One region of the Janthinobacterium darwini genome, then DNA from elsewhere that is predicted to be linked to it. Evidence: predicted binding sites of a transcription regulator. Region 1 holds the regulator's gene; each other region holds the start of a gene.
The links. Region 1 encodes FNR, which switches genes on or off when oxygen is low (the NO sensors DNR and NnrR bind a similar motif). Its sites were predicted from a motif close to TTGATNNNNATCAA; they were not measured.

Region 1 (5,682 bases):
GATTTCATCTATCTGGCGGCCCTGCTGATCATCTGTGCGTATTTGTTGTTCCTCGTCACGGCCATCGCCGGGCGGGTGTGGTGCGGGTTCTCTTGCCCGCAAACGGTATACACGGAAATCTTCCTGTGGGTCGAACGCCGCATCGAGGGCACGCGCAGCGCGCGCATGGCCCTCGACAAGCAGGGACCCTCCGTGCGCAAGGCTTTCAAGAAAACGGCCAAGCACCTGGCATGGGGCGCCATCGCCCTGTGGACGGGCTTTACCTTTGTCGGCTATTTCACGCCGATCAAGGAACTGGCGCGCGAGGTGACCACCCTCAATTTCGGTCCCTGGGAATGGTTCTGGGTCTTGTTCTACAGCCTGGCAACCTACGGCAACGCAGGCTGGCTGCGCGAGCAGGTGTGCAAATACATGTGCCCCTACGCGCGCTTCCAGAGCGCCATGTTCGACCAGGACACCCTGATCATCACTTACGATGCCAAGCGCGGCGAACCGCGTGGCGCCATCAGCAAGAAGGCCGGCAACAACGACAAGCTGGGCGACTGCATCGACTGCACCCTGTGCGTACAAGTGTGTCCGACCGGCATCGATATCCGCAACGGCCTGCAGTATGAATGCATCGGCTGCGCCGCCTGCGTCGACGCCTGCAACAGCGTGATGGACAAGGTCGACCGGCCGCGGGGACTGGTACGCTACAGTACCGACCATGCGATGGAAAACAACTTCAGTTCGAAGCAGATCCGCCAGCGCGCCATGCGCCCGCGCGTGCTGATCTACACTTCCATCCTGGCCCTGATCATCATCGCCGTGTGTACTTCGCTGGCCCTGCGCACGCCCCTGAAAATGGACGTGATCCGCGACCGCGGTTCGATGGGACGCGAAGTGGAAGACGGCATGATCGAAAACGTTTACCGCTTGCAGATCATGAACACCTCGGAGCAAACCCAGCATTTTAAAATCAGCGCTTCCGGCTTGCCGGGCCTGACCTTGCTGACGCGCGAAGAAGTGACCTTGCAGCCGACGGAAACGCTGGGCTGGCCGATCCGCCTGCGCGTGCCGCACGGCGTGGGCGAGAAGGGCTCGAACAAGATTGCGATCGAATTGCACTCGCTGGACGACCCATCGTTGCATGTGCGTGAAAGCGCGGTATTCATCGTACCGCGCTAATGTAGGAAGGCCAGTCCCCGGATGGGGATTGGCCGATTAAACAGGAGAAATATCATGTCCGACAGTCTCAAGCTGCAAGCCCCCGTTGCCCCGTGGTACAAGCATCGCTGGCCATGGCTGCTGATGATCGGTCCCGGCCTGTCCGTGGTCGTCGGCAGCTTCATGGGCTATATCGCGTTTACGCAGCCTGATGCGCTGGTGGTGGGCGATTACTACAAGCAGGGAAAGGCGATCAACCAGGACTTGCGGCGCGATACTGTCGCCAGCGACCTGGCGATGGATACCAGCCTGTCGTATGACGTGGCGTCAGCGCGCCTCAGTGGTTCCGTGCACAGCTTCGGCAAGGCTTACCAGGGTCCGCTGCAGCTGCATCTGGCGCATGCGACCTTGCCGGAAAAAGATATCAAGCTGCTGGTGCAGCCCGATGCGGCCGGCAACTTCTCGGTAGCGCTGCCGATGCTCGAGCGCAGCCGCTGGCAAGTGCTGGTGGAAAACGACAAACGCGAGTGGCGCCTGTCCGGCATCTGGACCTGGCCGCTGCAGCGCAGCATCGCGCTGCACGCGGATGAAGAGCTGTAAGACTTACTTGCAGACGTCCGTACCGGCCGTAATGGCCTTCAACTTGGCCGGCTGCAAGATCTCGATCTCGCGGTTGGAGACGCGCAGCCAGCCTTCCTTCTTGAATTTGGACAATAAGCGGCTGACGCTTTCGATGGTCAGGCCCAGGTAGTTGCCGATTTCCTCGCGCGACATGCGCAGCTGGAAATTGCTGCCCGAATAGCCGCGCGCCTCATAGCGCGAGGCCAGGTTGACGATGAAGGCGGCAAAGCGCTGCGTCGCCTGCATATTGCCCAGCAACAGCATGACGCTTTGCTCGCGCGTGATTTCCTGGCTCATCATCCGGTGGAAATGGCGCAGCAGGGTAGGCATACTGCCCAGCAATTGTTCCAGGCTGGAAAACGGGATTTCACACACTTCGCTATCTTCCAGCGCTACCGCATTACAGTGGTGGCGGTCGGCGCTGATGGCGTCCATGCCCAGCAGTTCTCCTGCCATCTGGAAGCCCGTCACCTGCTCTTCGCCACCCGGATTGATCTGGTACGTCTTGAAGTGCCCCAGGCGGATCGCGTACAGGTTCTGGAACGAGTCGCCGATGCGGAACAGCGAGGCGCCGCGCACGATCTTGCGGCGGCGGCCGATGATCTGATCCAGCCTGTCCATGTCGCCCACATCGAGGCCCATCGGCAGGCACAATTGATGCATGCTGCAGGTCGAGCATCGCGCACGCAACGCTTCCACGGTCACTGTGGGCAAGGTGGGAGTGAGGAGCGCTTCAGTCATGTCGGTACCTTTTAGAAAATGCAATACCGAGTTTACTGCATACACGGTTGCCGTGTGCCAATTTCACCCCAATTGCGCTGAATAAACGACGTTCTGACTTTAATTATATGGCAACATCGTCAAAAGCCCTTGCAGCGAGGGCAATTTGCGCGGCACCGCTTGCCAAGTTGATGTATTGATAGGAAAATTCCTGACAGCATTATCTGCCGCCTGTGCCGCCCGGTACTGAAAAGGAAATCATGAAGCCTCTCGGCATCAAAGCAAAAGTCGCCTTGGCCACCAGCCTGACCTCGATCGCCATGATCGCACTGGTCACCATGATCCAGTTGCAGCACATGCGCGCTGACTTCACGCGAGTACTGCTGAGCCAGCAATCTGCCCTGATCACCCGCACCGCCGCCGAGCTCGACGACAAGCTGGGCATGCTGCTGCAAATCGTCACCCTGACGGCCAGGCAGCAGCCGCCGGAATTGATCGCCCAACCCGCCAAGCTGCGCGAATACTATTCGCGCCGCTCGATGCTGGTGCTGTTCGACGACGTGCTGGTGCTCGATGCGCAAGGCGCCATCGTGGCCGACATGCCGCTGGTCACGGGCCGCGCCGGCATCAATGTTGCCGAGCGCGAGTATTTCCAGACCGTCCTGCGCACACGCCAGCCCATGATCACCGAGCCGATGCTGGGCAAATCGAGCGGCATGCCCATCGTGCAGATGGTGGCGCCCGTGCTCACCGCCGATGGCCAGGTGGCCGGTGTGGTGATCGGCGTGCTGCGCCTGTACAAGGACAACCTGCTGGGGCGCCTGCGCTCGGAAAAGATCGGCAAGAGCGGCTATTACTTCATTCTCACGCGCGGCGCCGTGCCGCGCTACGTGCTGCACCCCGATACCAGCCGTTTGCTGCAGCCGCGCCAGCCGAACGCCAACCTGACGACCACCCAGATGCTGAAGGACGATGGCGAAGGCAGCATGGTCAGCACCAACAGCCGCGGCATCACGGCCGTCAACAGCTTCAAGCGCCTGAAATCGGTGAACTGGCTGCTGGCCGCCTCGCTACCCATCGAGGACGCCTTCGAACCGTTTGATGGCGTGCTGTACCGGCTGGTGCTGTGGAGCATCCTCGCTTCGCTGCTGGCCGCTTTTGTTCTGGGCTGGGTTACCGTGCGCCTGCTGTCGCCGCTGGTGCGCCTGCGCGATACCCTGCTGGCCCTGCGCACCAGCGGCAGCCGCTTCACGCCCGTGCCAGTGCAGCAGCGCGACGAGATCGGCGAACTGACGGAGGCGTTCAACGGCCTGATGTGCGAACGCGACCGCCTGCAGCAGGAACTCGAATCGCGCGCGGCGGAACTGGAACTGGAGCGCGACCGGGCCGAGGCGGCCAACCGGGCGAAGAGCGACTTCGTGGCCAACATGAGCCATGAAATCCGCACGCCCCTCAATGCCGTGCTGGGCATGGTCTATTTGCTGGGCAATACCAGGCTCGACACGGAACAGCGCAAGTATCTGACCATGGTGCGCGTGGCGGGCCAGTCGCTGCTGGGCATCCTCAACGACGTGCTCGATTATTCGAAGATCGAAGCGCGCCGCATGGAATTGTCGCCCGTCGAGTTCGACCTTGACGAAGTCATGAATACCCTGGCCACGACGATGACGATGAATGCGGGCGAGAAGGAGCTGGAACTGGCCATCGCTGTCGAGCCCGACGTGCCGCGGCGCCTCGTGGGCGACGCCCAGCGCCTGCAGCAAATCCTCGTCAACCTGGCCGGCAATGCCATCAAGTTCACCGAGAGCGGCGAAGTGGTGGTGGCCGTCAGCCTGGCCGAGAGAGAAAACGGGTGCGCCTGGCTGCGCTTCGAAGTGCGCGACACGGGTATCGGCATGACGGAACTGCAGCAACAGCAACTGTTTTCCGCCTTTTCACAGGGCGACCAGAGCATCACGCGGCGCTTCGGCGGCACGGGCCTGGGCCTGGCCATCAGCAAGCAACTGATCCACATGATGGGCGGCGATATCGCCGTGGCCAGCAGCGAAGGCAAGGGCAGCCGCTTCTGGTTCAGCGTGCCCTTCGAGATGCTGGAGCAGCCGGCCGAGACGCGGCGCACGCCGGCCCTCGGCCAGCTGCGCCTGCTGGTGGCCGACGATAACCGCACTACACGCGAACTGATCGTCAAGCTGATCGAGGCCTGGGGCTGGCTGGCCGACGAAGTGGACTCCGGTTTTGCCGCCATCGAACTGTATCGCGAACGCCTGGCGCAGCAGCAACCGTATGACGTGGTGCTGGCCGACTGGCACATGCCCGTGATGGATGGCCTGGCCACGGCCAAGGCCATCCGCCAGGCGGCCAGTGGCCAGCGCCAGCCCATCGTGGTGATGGTCAACGCCTTCGCCCGCAACCACCTGGAAGAGATTTCCAGCGCGGCCGAGGCCGATGTCGTGCTGATGAAGCCGATCACGGGATCGAGCCTGTTCGATGCCCTGCACCAGGCACTGATCGCCAAGAACGACGGCGGCGAGCAGCGCATGCTGCACCAGCCGCTGGGCACGGAGCTGGCCGGCGTACATTTCCTGCTGGTGGAAGACAATCATTTGAACCAGGCCGTGGCGCGCGGCATCCTCGAACACATGGGCGCCACCCTGGACGTGGTGGGCGACGGCCTGCAAGCGGTGGAGCGGCTGCGCACGGAGGCGCTGCGCTACGACATCGTGCTGATGGATATGCAAATGCCCGTCATGGACGGCTTCAGCGCCACCCACATCATCCGCACGGAACTGCGCTTGAACTTGCCCGTGATCGCCATGACGGCCGGCGTGCTGGCGTCGGAGCGCGAGCGCTGCATGACGGCCGGCATCAGCGATTTCATCGCCAAGCCCGTGGTGGTGGAAGAGATGATGGAAGTCATCCTGCGCCACCTGCCCAAACGCCCGCAAGTGCAGACGACCGAGGCGGCCCCCGTTGCCGATGAGGAAGTGTTTTCCATGGCGCCGCTGATGCGCGTGATGGGACGCGATGCGAAAGGGCGCGGCGTGCTGCGGCGCATGGTGGAAGATGCGCTGAACAAGGGCATGACGCCCGTGCGCGACGCTGAAACAGCGTTGCAAACGGGCCGCCACAGCGACGTGGCGCGCATCTTGCACGGCGTGCGCGGTTCCGTGGGCACCCTGGGCACGAAACGCCTGA
Region 2 (5,682 bases), on a different contig from region 1:
CAGGTGGTGTTGACGTGGCTGCGCTGGCAGCGCTTCGCATACCAGGTGTAGCCGATTTCCAGGCGTCCAATACTTGGCACCACGTCGTGGTAGCTGGTGGTGCCGAGCACCTCGCCGCTGGCCACGTCGATGACGGCAAAGGCGAAGCGCGCGGGGCGCATCTCGATTCCCTTGAAAATGTACTGGTCCACCTGGTCCGGTTCGGGCACGGAGGTAACGCGCAGATTCCACAGTTCGCCATCCCTAGCCGCCGCGCGCAGGCCGGGCGCGTGGTGCGGCGCCAGCGCTTCGAGGCGGATGCCGTGCAGTTCCAGGGGCACGAAGACTTTGTCCGGACTGATGTCGTTCACCGGAGCTCCTTAGCGGTTGGTGCGCGACATGAACATCAGGCGCTCGAACAGATGCACGTCCTGCTCGTTTTTCAGCAGCGCGCCATGCAGGGGCGGCACGACCGCCTTGTTGTCCTTGCTGCGCAGCGCTTCGACGGGGATGTCCTCGGCCAGCAGGAGCTTGAGCCAGTCGAGGAATTCCGACGTCGAGGGTTTTTTCTTCAGGCCTGGCACGTCGCGCACTTCATAGAAGGTTTGCAGCGCCTGGGCCAGCAATTCCTGTTTCAGGTGTGGGTAGTGGACGGCGACGATCTGCTCCATCGTGTCCTTGTCCGGGAATTTGATGTAATGGAAGAAACAGCGGCGCAAGAAGGCGTCCGGCAATTCCTTTTCATTGTTCGAGGTGATGATGACCAGCGGGCGGTGGCGCGCCGTGACCATTTCGCGCGTCTCGTAGACATAGAATTCCATCCGGTCCAGTTCGCGCAGCAGGTCGTTCGGGAATTCGATGTCGGCCTTGTCGATCTCGTCGATCAGCAACACCACCGGTTCGGGCGCCGTGAATGCCTGCCACAGCACGCCCTTGACGATGTAGTTCTGGATGTCGCGCACGCGCTCGTCGCCCAACTGGGAATCGCGCAGGCGCGAAACGGCGTCGTATTCGTACAGGCCCTGCTGCGCCTTGGTAGTCGATTTGATATGCCATTGCATCAGCGGCATGTTCAGCGCGGCGGCCACTTCTTCTGCCAGCATGGTCTTTCCCGTACCCGGTTCGCCCTTGATCAGCAGCGGGCGCTGCAGGGTCAGCGCCGCGTTCACGGCCAGTTTCAGGTCGGCGGTGGCAACATAGCTGTCGGAACCTTCGAAGCGTTGGCCTTGCTGGGTGTGCTGTGCTTGCATGAGCGGTCTGCCAAAGTAGGGAAATGGAGAGTATAAACAGAACTGTGGCGCACCGCCACGCGGACGGGCTGTGCCTGCCTGCCTACAATGCGGGTTTTATAGGTGGACTTGCAAGAATATCTTGGCTAGAATCGGCAAGCAGCAGATTAATTGTCAACCTTAATTGTCAACACATAAGATCAATAAAAACCAGCTCTGGCGTTTCTCCGATTACCTTTGTTCACATTGCCACTATGAAAAAAATATTTGCACTTCTCGTGCTTGCCGGCATAGCAAATGCCGTCACAGCGGCTGACATTGTAGGAAACGCCAAGGCAGCCCCTGCCAAGGTGGAAATGTGTATCGGCTGCCACGGCATTCCCGGTTACAAGGCGACCTTCCCCGAAGTGTTCCAGGTGCCGATGATCGGTGGCCAGCCGGCAAAATATATCGAGAATGCGCTGCAAGCCTACAAGAAGGGCGACCGCAAGCACCCGAGCATGAAGGGCATCGCCAGCAGCCTGTCCGACCAGGATATCGCCGATGTCGCCGCGTATTATGCGCAACAAGCCAAGCCGAACTGAGGATCAGCCAGATGATGAAAACACTACTCGCCGCCCTCGTATGCGCCACTGTCTCGTTCGGCGCCAGCGCCGCCGGCAATATCAACACGGGCAAGGCTTTGGCCGAAAAATACAGCTGCGCCACCTGCCACGGCAAGGATTACGGCTCGCCCATCGATCCGTCGTACCCAAAACTGGCGGGCCAGCACAAGGATTACCTGGAACACGCCTTGACGGCGTATAAACGGGGCGACAAGGCCAATGGCCGCAATAACGCCATCATGACGGGCCAGGTGAAACCGCTGAGCAACCAGGACATCAAGGACTTGGCCGCCTATCTGCACAGCTTGCCGACCACCCTGGTCATTCACCGCTGAGCGGTATCGCCGGATCCATTCGTTTTTCTCACACCTGACAAAACCGTAGCGAGCGGCGCTGAGTTATGGTCGAAACGCGTGGCTGTGTGAATGTACGGTGACGCCGAGGCAGTGAGCATCGGCGGCCGCAAATCACGACGCGCAGTAGGTTTTCCTAGTTGTTCTTCAGTCCCACCCGGCGCGCCAGCTTGTGCAAGTTGCTGGAGTCCAGTCCCAGCTGGCGCGCGGCGGCGGCCCAGTTATCCTGATGCAGGAGCAGCGCTTGCCGGATGGCCTGGCGCTGGCTCGCTTCCACGATCTGATGCATGGACAGCAGCGGCGCCGCCGGCGTGCCGCACGCGCCTGGCACTGGGGGCAGCGTCTCCGTACCGGCTGGCGTCTCCAGCGCATCGAGGTCGAGCATATCCGTTTCCAGGGTCACGATGTCCTTGCGGTCCGCGCCGCGGATCACCGCTTTCAGCGCGGCCCGGCTGATCACATGTTCGAGTTCGCGCACATTGCCCGGCCAGCGGTAATGGCATAAGGCGTTTTCCGCTGCGGCGGACAGGCGCAGGCTGCGCAGGCCAAGGCGCGCGCGGTTGAGCTCAAGGAAACCGCCGGCCAGCAGCAGCACGTCATTGCCCCGCTCGCGCAGCGGCGGAATCTGCACCGGATACACGGACAAACGGTGATACAGGTCGGCGCGGAACGAACCGTCGCGCACATGCTCGCGCAGGCTGCGGTTGGTGGCGGCGATCACCCGCACGTTGACCCGGCGCGGCCGGTCCGCGCCCAGGCGCTGGATTTCGCCATTTTGCAAGGTGCGCAGCAGCTTGGCCTGTATCGACAGCGGCAACTCTCCCACTTCATCGAGAAACAGGGTGCCCCCTTCGGCCGCCTCGAAACGCCCGGGCCGATCGCTGACGGCACCGGAAAACGCGCCCCGCACATGGCCGAACAATTCGCTTTCTGCCAGGGATTCGGGCAAGGCCGCGCAATTGACGTGGATCAGGGGCTTGCCGGCGCGGCGCGACAGCCGGTGCAGGCGGTGCGCACACAGTTCCTTGCCGACGCCCGTCTCGCCCAGCAGCAGCACGGGCAGGTCCGATTCGGCGACCACCTGCAGCTCGTGCAGCAGCTGCATGATGGCGCTGCTCTGGCCCACGAAGTCGTGTTCCTCGCGCGGCGCTTGCGCGTCGGCCAGCATGGTGCCGCCCGACAGGCGCAGGGCGCGGATTTCCGTCTCCAGGCGGGTCACGCGCACGGCCGCTTCGATGGCGCAGGCCAGCTCGCCCAGGTCGCGCTGCGCGCGCGCGTCGAAGGTGCCCACCTGTAACGCGTCGAGCGTAATTACGCCCCAGCGTTCGCCTTCCAGGTCCAGCGCCATGCCCATGCAGTCGTGCACGGGCAGCGGCTCGCCCGCCCGCTCGGCGATCAGGCCATCGTAGGGATCGGGCAGGGAGCTGTCGTGATGAAAGCACAGCACGCCGCGCCGCTGCAGGATGGAGGCCAGGCGCGGGTGGTCGGCGACGGCGAAGCGGCGTCCCAGCGCGTCGCTGGCCAGGCCGGCCATCGCCACGGGGCGCAGGTGCTCGCCATCGAGCTTGAGCAAGGCCACGGCCTCGCAGCCGAAGTGCGCGCGCAGGCTGCCTACCAGGCGCTGCAGGCGCACGGCCACGGGCAGGTCGGCGACCAGATCGGTGAGTAGCAGCAGGTGGACGGCGGTGGTGGTCATAAGTACCATGCAGGGTACAAGGAACCACGGCAAACATGGGTCATTACGACCCTGCATTTTTCAAATCGTTGATTTAAAACAAGTTTTTCCTGGCACACGGTTTGCCTAGATAAGAGTGCCGAACCGGCATACAAGACCAAGGAAAGCTTGATGAAAACGACTCCCTCCCTCCGCGCCATTGCCGCCGCCGTCTGCGTCCTGGCCATGCCCCTGTCCGTGCAAGCACAGGCGAGCCTGCCGGCCAGCGCTGCCGCTACTGCGGCCAAACCTTCTGCCGCCGCCGCGCTCAAGCGCTATGAACTGCAAACCAATATCGTCGACGGCAAGATGGTATTCATCGATGCCAAGGGCCAGGTCAATCCCGTGCTGGCGGCGAACGTGGGCGACACGGTCGAACTGGTGCTGAAAAGCGGCGAAGGTGCCGAGCACGATCTGCTGATCCCGGAACTCAACGTGGCATCCGCCAAATTCAGCGCCAGTAGCGGCAGCACCAGCGTGCGCTTCAAGGTCACGCGCGCCGGCACGTTCACCTATTACTGCTCGATCCCCGGCCACCGCCAGATCGGCATGGAAGGCAAGCTGGAAGTGAGCGGGACGTCGCAGGCCGAAGCCGGAGCACCGAAGGCTGCTGGCACCGGCAGCGCGGCCAACGAGTCCAGCCAGGCCGCCGCGCTGGCCCTGTACACGCCCGCGCCGTCGCCGATGCGCGGTCCCGATCCCTCGGCTGTCAGCGTGGCGGCCAACCCGGCCTCCGTGCCGGCCGCCATCGGCGCGCGCGCGCCGCAGTTGCTCAAGTACCGCATGGAGACGGTGGAGCTGCCGGGCAAGCTCGATGACGGCACCAGTTTTACTTACTGGACCTTCAACCGGCAAGTGCCCGGTCCGATGCTGCGCGCCAAGGTGGGCGACACGGTGGAACTGACCCTGTTCAATGCGAAGGACAGCAAGATGATCCACTCGATCGACCTGCACGCGGTGACGGGCGGCCATGGCGGCGGACAGCATACGCAGGTGGCGCCAGGGCAGGAAAAAACGGTCACCTTCAAGGCGCTCAATCCAGGCCTGTATGTGTACCACTGCGCTACGCCCCTGGTGCCGCAGCATATCGCGGCCGGCATGTACGGCATGATCCTGGTCGAACCGGAAGGCGGCCTGTCCAAAGTGGACCGCGAGTATTACGTGATGCAGGGCGAAATGTACACGGGCCGTCCGCACGGCGCGCCCGTGCACCAGGAACCTAACCTGGAAAAAATGGCCAATGAACTGCCCGACTATTACGTCTTCAATGGCGAAGTAGGCGCCCTGAGCAAGACGCACAAATTGCAGGCGAAGGTCGGCGAGACGGTGCGCATCTATTTCGGCGTGGGCGGCCCGAACAAGATTTCATCCTTCCACATCATCGGCGAGATCTTCGACAAGGTATATAGCGAAGGCTCCATCAGCAGCCCGAAACACGACGTGCAAACCACCCTCGTGGCACCGGGCGGCGCGACCATCGTCGAACTCAAGGTACAGCACCCGGGCAGCTATCTGCTGGTCGACCATGCGCTGTCGCGCGCCGGCAAGGGCGCCGTTGGCGTGCTGGAAGTGACGGGCGAGCCCGTACCGGGCGTCTACCACGCGGGCGCCGTGCAATAAACCACCCCCATTCATCATCAAGGAACTGTTATGGAAATGATCGACCTATCCCTGGGCCAGCTGGCCCGCCGCATCCCTGGCGCCACGCGCCTGTTCGATGCCCACCGCCTGGATTTTTGCTGCGGCGGCAACAAGACCCTGCGCGCGGCGGCCGAAGCGGCCGGCGTGGACGCGGCGCCCAT
Region 3 (5,682 bases), on a different contig from region 1:
GCGCGCCTGCCCGCAGACGAAATCGAGCACTCTCTTGCCGTTCTCCATGCTTTCGTCCAGATAAGTTGTGCGGGTCGCCTCCAGCATCTCCGTATCATGGCTGAGGACGTGAAAATCCGGTACCACATGCAGCGCGGTAATGCGCGCGCCGCACGAGCGCGCCAGCGCGATGGCCGACAGCAGCGCAGGCCTCGAGGCGGGCGAACCATCCGTTGGAACCAGTATGTGCTTGAACATGGTGCTCTCCTCAAACTTGTTGTGGTGCGTCCAGTGTGACGTTGATAATGCAGAGTAACCATGATCCTGATCATTCTGGCGACAGCAAATGTATGCCTGGCATGGGCTGCCATGCCGGGTGATGGTCGGTATTGTCGCTTGCCGTACTCGCACTTCCTTTCGATGCAGGATGCTGCCCTGCGGCAATCTGATGCAGGGCAGGGCGGTCGAGCAGGCGAAGCTGGCGATATCTGACGGAGATGATGCCGAGCTCCTGCAGGTGCGAGATCATGCGCGTGACGGTGGCATGCGTCAGGTCAAGATAGTCGGCAATCTCCTTGCGCGACAAGGCAAGGTGCAATTGAGGCACGTGATCGTTCTGGTCGCCGCCTTTCCAGGCCTGGTGCGACAGGAACTGCGCGAATTTCTGTTCCGCATAATCACACCGGACCAGCAGGCCCAGCTCCTGCTGTTGCCCCAATTGCTTGCTCAGCCGCCATTCCAGCGAACGCGCAAGTCCAGGAAAGTGCCGCGCCGCTTCAATGAGTTGGGGATAGGAAAACTCGCACACTGTGCTGTCGCAGAGCGCCGTCGTTGAGTCGGTGTAGCGATCGAGGTCGAGACTGTCGAGTCCCAGCAGGTCTCCTTCACTGGCGAACCTGGTAATACAGGGTTTTCCATGCTGGTCTGCCTGAAAGGACTTGAACTGGCCACTGCGAATGGCATACCAGCGACCGCGCACCGGTTCATTGACACCTTGCAAGGCATCGCCCCGCACCAGGTGATGCTGCTGCAGCACCAGGCCACTGACCCTGCCGCAGTCCGCGTCGTTCATGTCTGCTGGCAAGCATACGCCGCGCGTGCTGCACTCGGAGCATGGAAGAGGAGAGGCCGCATCGCTGGCGGAACTGGAGGTCTCGTACATGATTAGCTCGTCGAAGAGTGGCTGATGGCAAAGGGGGAGCGGGCAGCATGGGGTGAAGCGGGGTGCGCGGCAGTGGCGATCGTTTCCATTGCGCCGGCATCAAGGAGCGCGATATAGCGGTTTTCCAGCAAAATGAGGCCGGCTTGCTTGAAGTGATGCATAACCCTGCTGACGCTCTCCGGCGACAGGTGCAGGTAGTTGCCTATGTCGCAACGCGACATGGGCAAGCGATAGCATGGCGGCGTGCCCTCCTGGCGGGTGTGCCTGGCCCGCTCAAGCAGAAAAGCGGCCAGTCGCTGCTCGGCCGTGGCCTGATGCATTTGCACTGTGCCTGCGCGCATTTCCCGGATGCTCAATGCGAGCAGGTGGTGCAATATGGTCTGCTGCTGGCGCAATATGGCGTAGCTGATCACATACACTTCGCTGTCTTCCAGCGCCACGGCGGTACAGGGATGCCAGTCAAGCCCGATACTGTCGAGCGCAAGGAAATCCCCGCGGGCAGGGAAACAGGTGATTTTCCTTGCCCCCGTCTCATCCGTACGATAGTGCTTGAAACTGCCGGCGTGTATGAAAAACACGCAATCGGTGACGCGATCTCCAGAACGATACAGGCTGGTATTGCGCCTGATCCACTGGCGCTGCCCACCGGCGATGTGATCGGGAAACCCGCGAGCGGCAGGTGTAGTGTCATTGTGCATTACGTCCTCGCTTGCCAGGGCGCGCGAACCAGCCGCCTGTGCACTAAGATAGTCAGGGAAACCATCGCCTCATGCTCCCGCCGCTAGCGGTCCGGCATTGCGCAGTCGTTGAGCGACAGGGACACGAATGGCCCCGCTTCCACGCCGGTCTGCAGCCCTGTGCCCAGTTTGAAGAAGGCGGGAGCGCTCCAGCTGCCATTCTCCCGCTTGCGCAGCAGTACACCGGTGCCGCCGCTGGCGCCGAAGGCCAGCGTGGCGCGGCGGCAGGAGGGCAGTATGAAGACCCCTTTCGACCAGCGCAGCGCTTCCGTCATCAGCGTATCCTTTTCCAGCAAGGCCACAGCAGTGCGCGCGTTGTCGACATGCTCATTTGCCGTCGCTTGCAACTGCACTCTTGCGATTTCCTGGTCGGACGCAAGTCCATCCTTCGGCTGGGTTAGGGCGAGCATGGGAACGCAAGCGAGCAGGATGCCGCACAGCACGCTGCCAAGCGGTTTTATATGGGCAATCATGGCCTTACTCCTGTTTTAGGGGGGCAACTGCCTTTCACACTACAGGCAGGCAGCCACCGCTTGCCATGATCTGTATCAATACCGCGCTTGAATAGTGTTGTGCAGCCCCTGTGCCATCCGCGATGGCTGTCACCCGGGCCAGGCCTGCGTCTGCCGATTACCGTCGCTCTTGATATCGATCATTGTTCGGACAGACAAGTGGAAATTCACCCTTTATAGTGAGCTTGGGTACACGGTTGCCGCTGCCCGCGAACGCCCGGCGATACGGCGACGGGAGCTTGGCCAGCCGATTTTCAGGTAATGGAGGGGAAGTGAAGAAAAATGCACTGACAAGCGAACCTTTGCCGTTGATGGGGCCGGGTACGTTCGAACTCGATGCCGATATCAGTGCCCTGGGCATGGCCCTCATCGAGGTGTTGAAATTGCGCCAGTCGCAGCGCGAATTCAGCGAGCACGAGCTGTCCTGGTACCGGCTCTCGCGCCTGCTGTGGGCCGCCGATGGCTGCAACCGCCCCAGCACGGGCCATCGAACGGCGCCATCCGTTTGCAATGCGCAGGAAATTGAGATTTATGTCGCCATGTCCAGCGGCCTGTACCGATATGATCCGGTGGCGCCATCACTGCGGCAACTGAGCACTGTCGATATCCGGGCCGTGACGGGGAAGCAGGATTTCGTGGCGACGGCGCCCGTCAACCTGCTGTATGTCGCCAATTTGTCGCGGATGCCGCCCGAGGAGCAGGCCAGGCAGTTGCTGTTTGCCGCCCTCGACGCCGGTCACATCAGCCAGAACGTGTACCTGTTTTGCGCCGCCGAGGGCCTGGCGGTGGTATCGCGTGGCTGGTTCGACCAGGGAGAGCTGGCCGCGGCCATGGGCTTGGCGGATGGACACCACGTGATGCTGGCGCAATCGCTTGGCCATCCGCTGGCTGTCGCGGCGCCACCGCGCTACTCCTGAGTGTCGGGGCGGCTGGGGAGGGCATGCGGCACCTGACTAGGACGAGCCGATTTTCTGCCACTGCTTGTAGCCGTCATAGAGGGCCGAACTGCCGCCTTCCACCAAGGTGCGTTGCATGTCCAGCAGGATGGCGAACAGATTCACGCGGTAATCATCGCCCAGTGTGCATTGCGCTTGTAAACTGGCAGCATCGAACTCGTACAGGTGGGCGACGCCTTTCTCTTGCACGCGCTGGAGCAGCGTGTTCATGTTTTCCTGTGACAAGTCTTGCAGGTAATGCAGTGTCAGGCGCGCGGCGTCTGCGCCATTGTCGAGTGTGTGCTCCGCCATCGCATGGTAGTGATCGAGCAAGCTGCTGCTGCCCGAAGTGAGCAGCTTGGCAAAGTTGATGTTGATGTCGGGCATGTTGGCTCTCCGGCGTAGGCGTGTCGCGGCACGCAGGGTTTGCTGCGGGAAACGCAGTGATGACGTCAGTGTAGTAGCCGGCATCCGCAGCGGAAGGCGGTGAATTGATGCGTATCAAGCGCGACATTAATCTGCCATGCCCCAGGCGCAAAGCCGGTGACGCGCCATGTATCAGCTGACAGCAAATAATTCGGTGTGGCCGAACCCCAGTTCATAGTTCAGCAAGGAAATGACGCTTGGCTTGATGCGCAGGAAGACGAGGCCAGGCCACGGCGCGGCCGTGCTGGCCCCCATGACGTCGCGCAGCTGGGGAAAGCGAAACAGCATCAGGTCGGCCACCTGCTCGTTTTCGCTGGCATTGTCGACCAGGGCTGCCGTGCCCGCCATGGAAAGGCCGCGGATATGCTGCCAGTCATGGTACGGGGGCGTAATGGCCAGAGAAACCTTGTCGTGCTGCCGGATATTATGCGCTTTCTGGCTGTTCAGGCCGATGCTGCAATACAGCGTCAGGTCGTCGTGCACGTAACTGACCACCGTCGTCTGAGGATAGCCATCCGGACGCACGGTGGCCAGGGCCATGTCCGGCGTGGCTGCGAGTACATCGGCAATGAACTGGCGATGGGATGAGTCCAGCGGCATCATGATGGCTCCTTGACGCAATGCACGGTGGGCGCACTGGGCCCGGACTTTGATAGTAGTAAGTTGCACGGTGTTTGGCAAGGCGCCAGATCATGTGCCTGCGATGTTGCCCGGCCGGCGTGCCGCAGACGCCAGCGACTTTGTAGCGTTAATGTGATATGTCTAAAAGTACCAGGAAGGCAACGTTATCGCGACGCGCTACAGTGGACGGGTGGCAGCGCGAACATGCTGCTCAAACTACATCAAGGTGCGGCAGCCATGACTCAGCGTAATCGCAAACGGCAGGCGCGTATCGAGCAGCTGGAGCAGGAGCCGGGACACGATGGGCGGCAGCGGGAAACCGTAGCGCCATGCGCACTGAAGGGCTGCCGAATCCTCGATGCCGGTGTCCCACCCATATGGGCGGACGCTTCAGTTGCCAACCTGAAGCTGGTTCGTGACGGCAGTGATGCCAGGCGCCATCCAGGCCGCGCGCTCGACCTCGTCGCGTTCAGTCCAGGAACGTACCTTGCCGCTCAGGATGACCGCATCGCCATCCGCCTCGACCTTGATGCCGCTGGCCTCGATCAGGGCGCTGCGCTTGAGGGCTGCCTGGATGCGCGCCTTGATATCGGCCGGGATGGCCTTGTGGCTGATATCGATGGCGCTCTTGATGCTGCGTATGCCATGGACATGGCGCAGTGCCAGCTGGGCGTGCTCGCGCTGGTAGTTCCAGTCAACCGTGCCTTCCAGCCTGACATGGCCATGCTCGACGATGACCTTGATCGTTTTTGACGACACGGGCAGTTGCAGCGCGATGGCGGCGATGGCATCGTGGGCAATTTCCGCGTCCAGCCGCGAGTGGGGGCGCACCTCGATGTCATTGGCCACGCCCAGCACGCCAGCGAGGCATTGCGCGTCGCGCTCGGCGTGCAGCTTGTGGCTGTAGGCATGCACAAAGCCCGACAGCGTGACGACACGGTCGTTGACCGAGACGCCGATGTGGCTGGGATTAATGCGTGCATCCCACAGTAATTCCTGTTCGACTTGCGCCTTGATGTCGTTGTCGGTGATCATGAGTGTGCTCCCTGGAGGATGAAAAGGCGCTTGCTGCCTGCGCCTCGGCATCAGCAGTGCGCAAGCGGCCGGGCGGCGACGCCGCTCAATGGCCCAGCAATACCGGCGAGCGTGACTGGCTCAGCAGGCTTTGCGTCGTCCCGCCGAGCACCCATTCCTGGAAGCGGGCCAGCTGTTCCCGCGCCGCGTCGCGCAAGGGCTCGTAGTCTATCGGCGGGGGCGGCGCCAGCGTTACCGCCCCGTAGACCAGGTAATCGAGTTGCGGCCCGCCGCTG

Region 2: nirK (copper-containing nitrite reductase) is a predicted target of FNR. The motif match lies at 3,931-3,944, and genes of this name have one in related genera.
Region 3: ACQ4WZ_RS10790 (lipid-binding SYLF domain-containing protein) is a predicted target of FNR. The motif match lies at 2,417-2,430, and genes of this name have one in related genera.

The regions. Positions count from the first base shown of each region.
Region 1 is NZ_JBNYXX010000004.1:346,752-352,433, reverse strand. It holds gene ccoG (cytochrome c oxidase accessory protein CcoG) at 1-1,167, shown strand, start outside; gene ACQ4WZ_RS22865 (FixH family protein) at 1,222-1,746, shown strand; gene fnr (fumarate/nitrate reduction transcriptional regulator Fnr) at 1,750-2,508, opposite strand; gene ACQ4WZ_RS22855 (response regulator) at 2,748-5,682, shown strand, end outside.
Region 2 is NZ_JBNYXX010000002.1:185,645-191,326, reverse strand. It holds gene ACQ4WZ_RS16345 (GNAT family N-acetyltransferase) at 1-350, opposite strand, end outside; gene ACQ4WZ_RS16340 (AAA family ATPase) at 360-1,229, opposite strand; gene ACQ4WZ_RS16335 (c-type cytochrome) at 1,463-1,792, shown strand; gene ACQ4WZ_RS16330 (c-type cytochrome) at 1,807-2,148, shown strand; gene norR (nitric oxide reductase transcriptional regulator NorR) at 2,303-3,862, opposite strand; gene nirK (copper-containing nitrite reductase) at 4,013-5,500, shown strand; gene ytfE (iron-sulfur cluster repair protein YtfE) at 5,531-5,682, shown strand, end outside.
Region 3 is NZ_JBNYXX010000001.1:2,343,837-2,349,518, reverse strand. It holds gene ACQ4WZ_RS10805 (universal stress protein) at 1-237, opposite strand, end outside; gene ACQ4WZ_RS10800 (Crp/Fnr family transcriptional regulator) at 308-1,051, opposite strand; gene ACQ4WZ_RS10795 (Crp/Fnr family transcriptional regulator) at 1,144-1,839, opposite strand; gene ACQ4WZ_RS10790 (lipid-binding SYLF domain-containing protein) at 1,923-2,351, opposite strand; gene ACQ4WZ_RS10785 (SagB/ThcOx family dehydrogenase) at 2,663-3,307, shown strand; gene ACQ4WZ_RS10780 (hypothetical protein) at 3,344-3,712, opposite strand; gene ACQ4WZ_RS10775 (pyridoxamine 5'-phosphate oxidase family protein) at 3,884-4,354, opposite strand; gene ACQ4WZ_RS10770 (BON domain-containing protein) at 4,763-5,407, opposite strand; gene ACQ4WZ_RS10765 (hypothetical protein) at 5,493-5,682, opposite strand, start outside.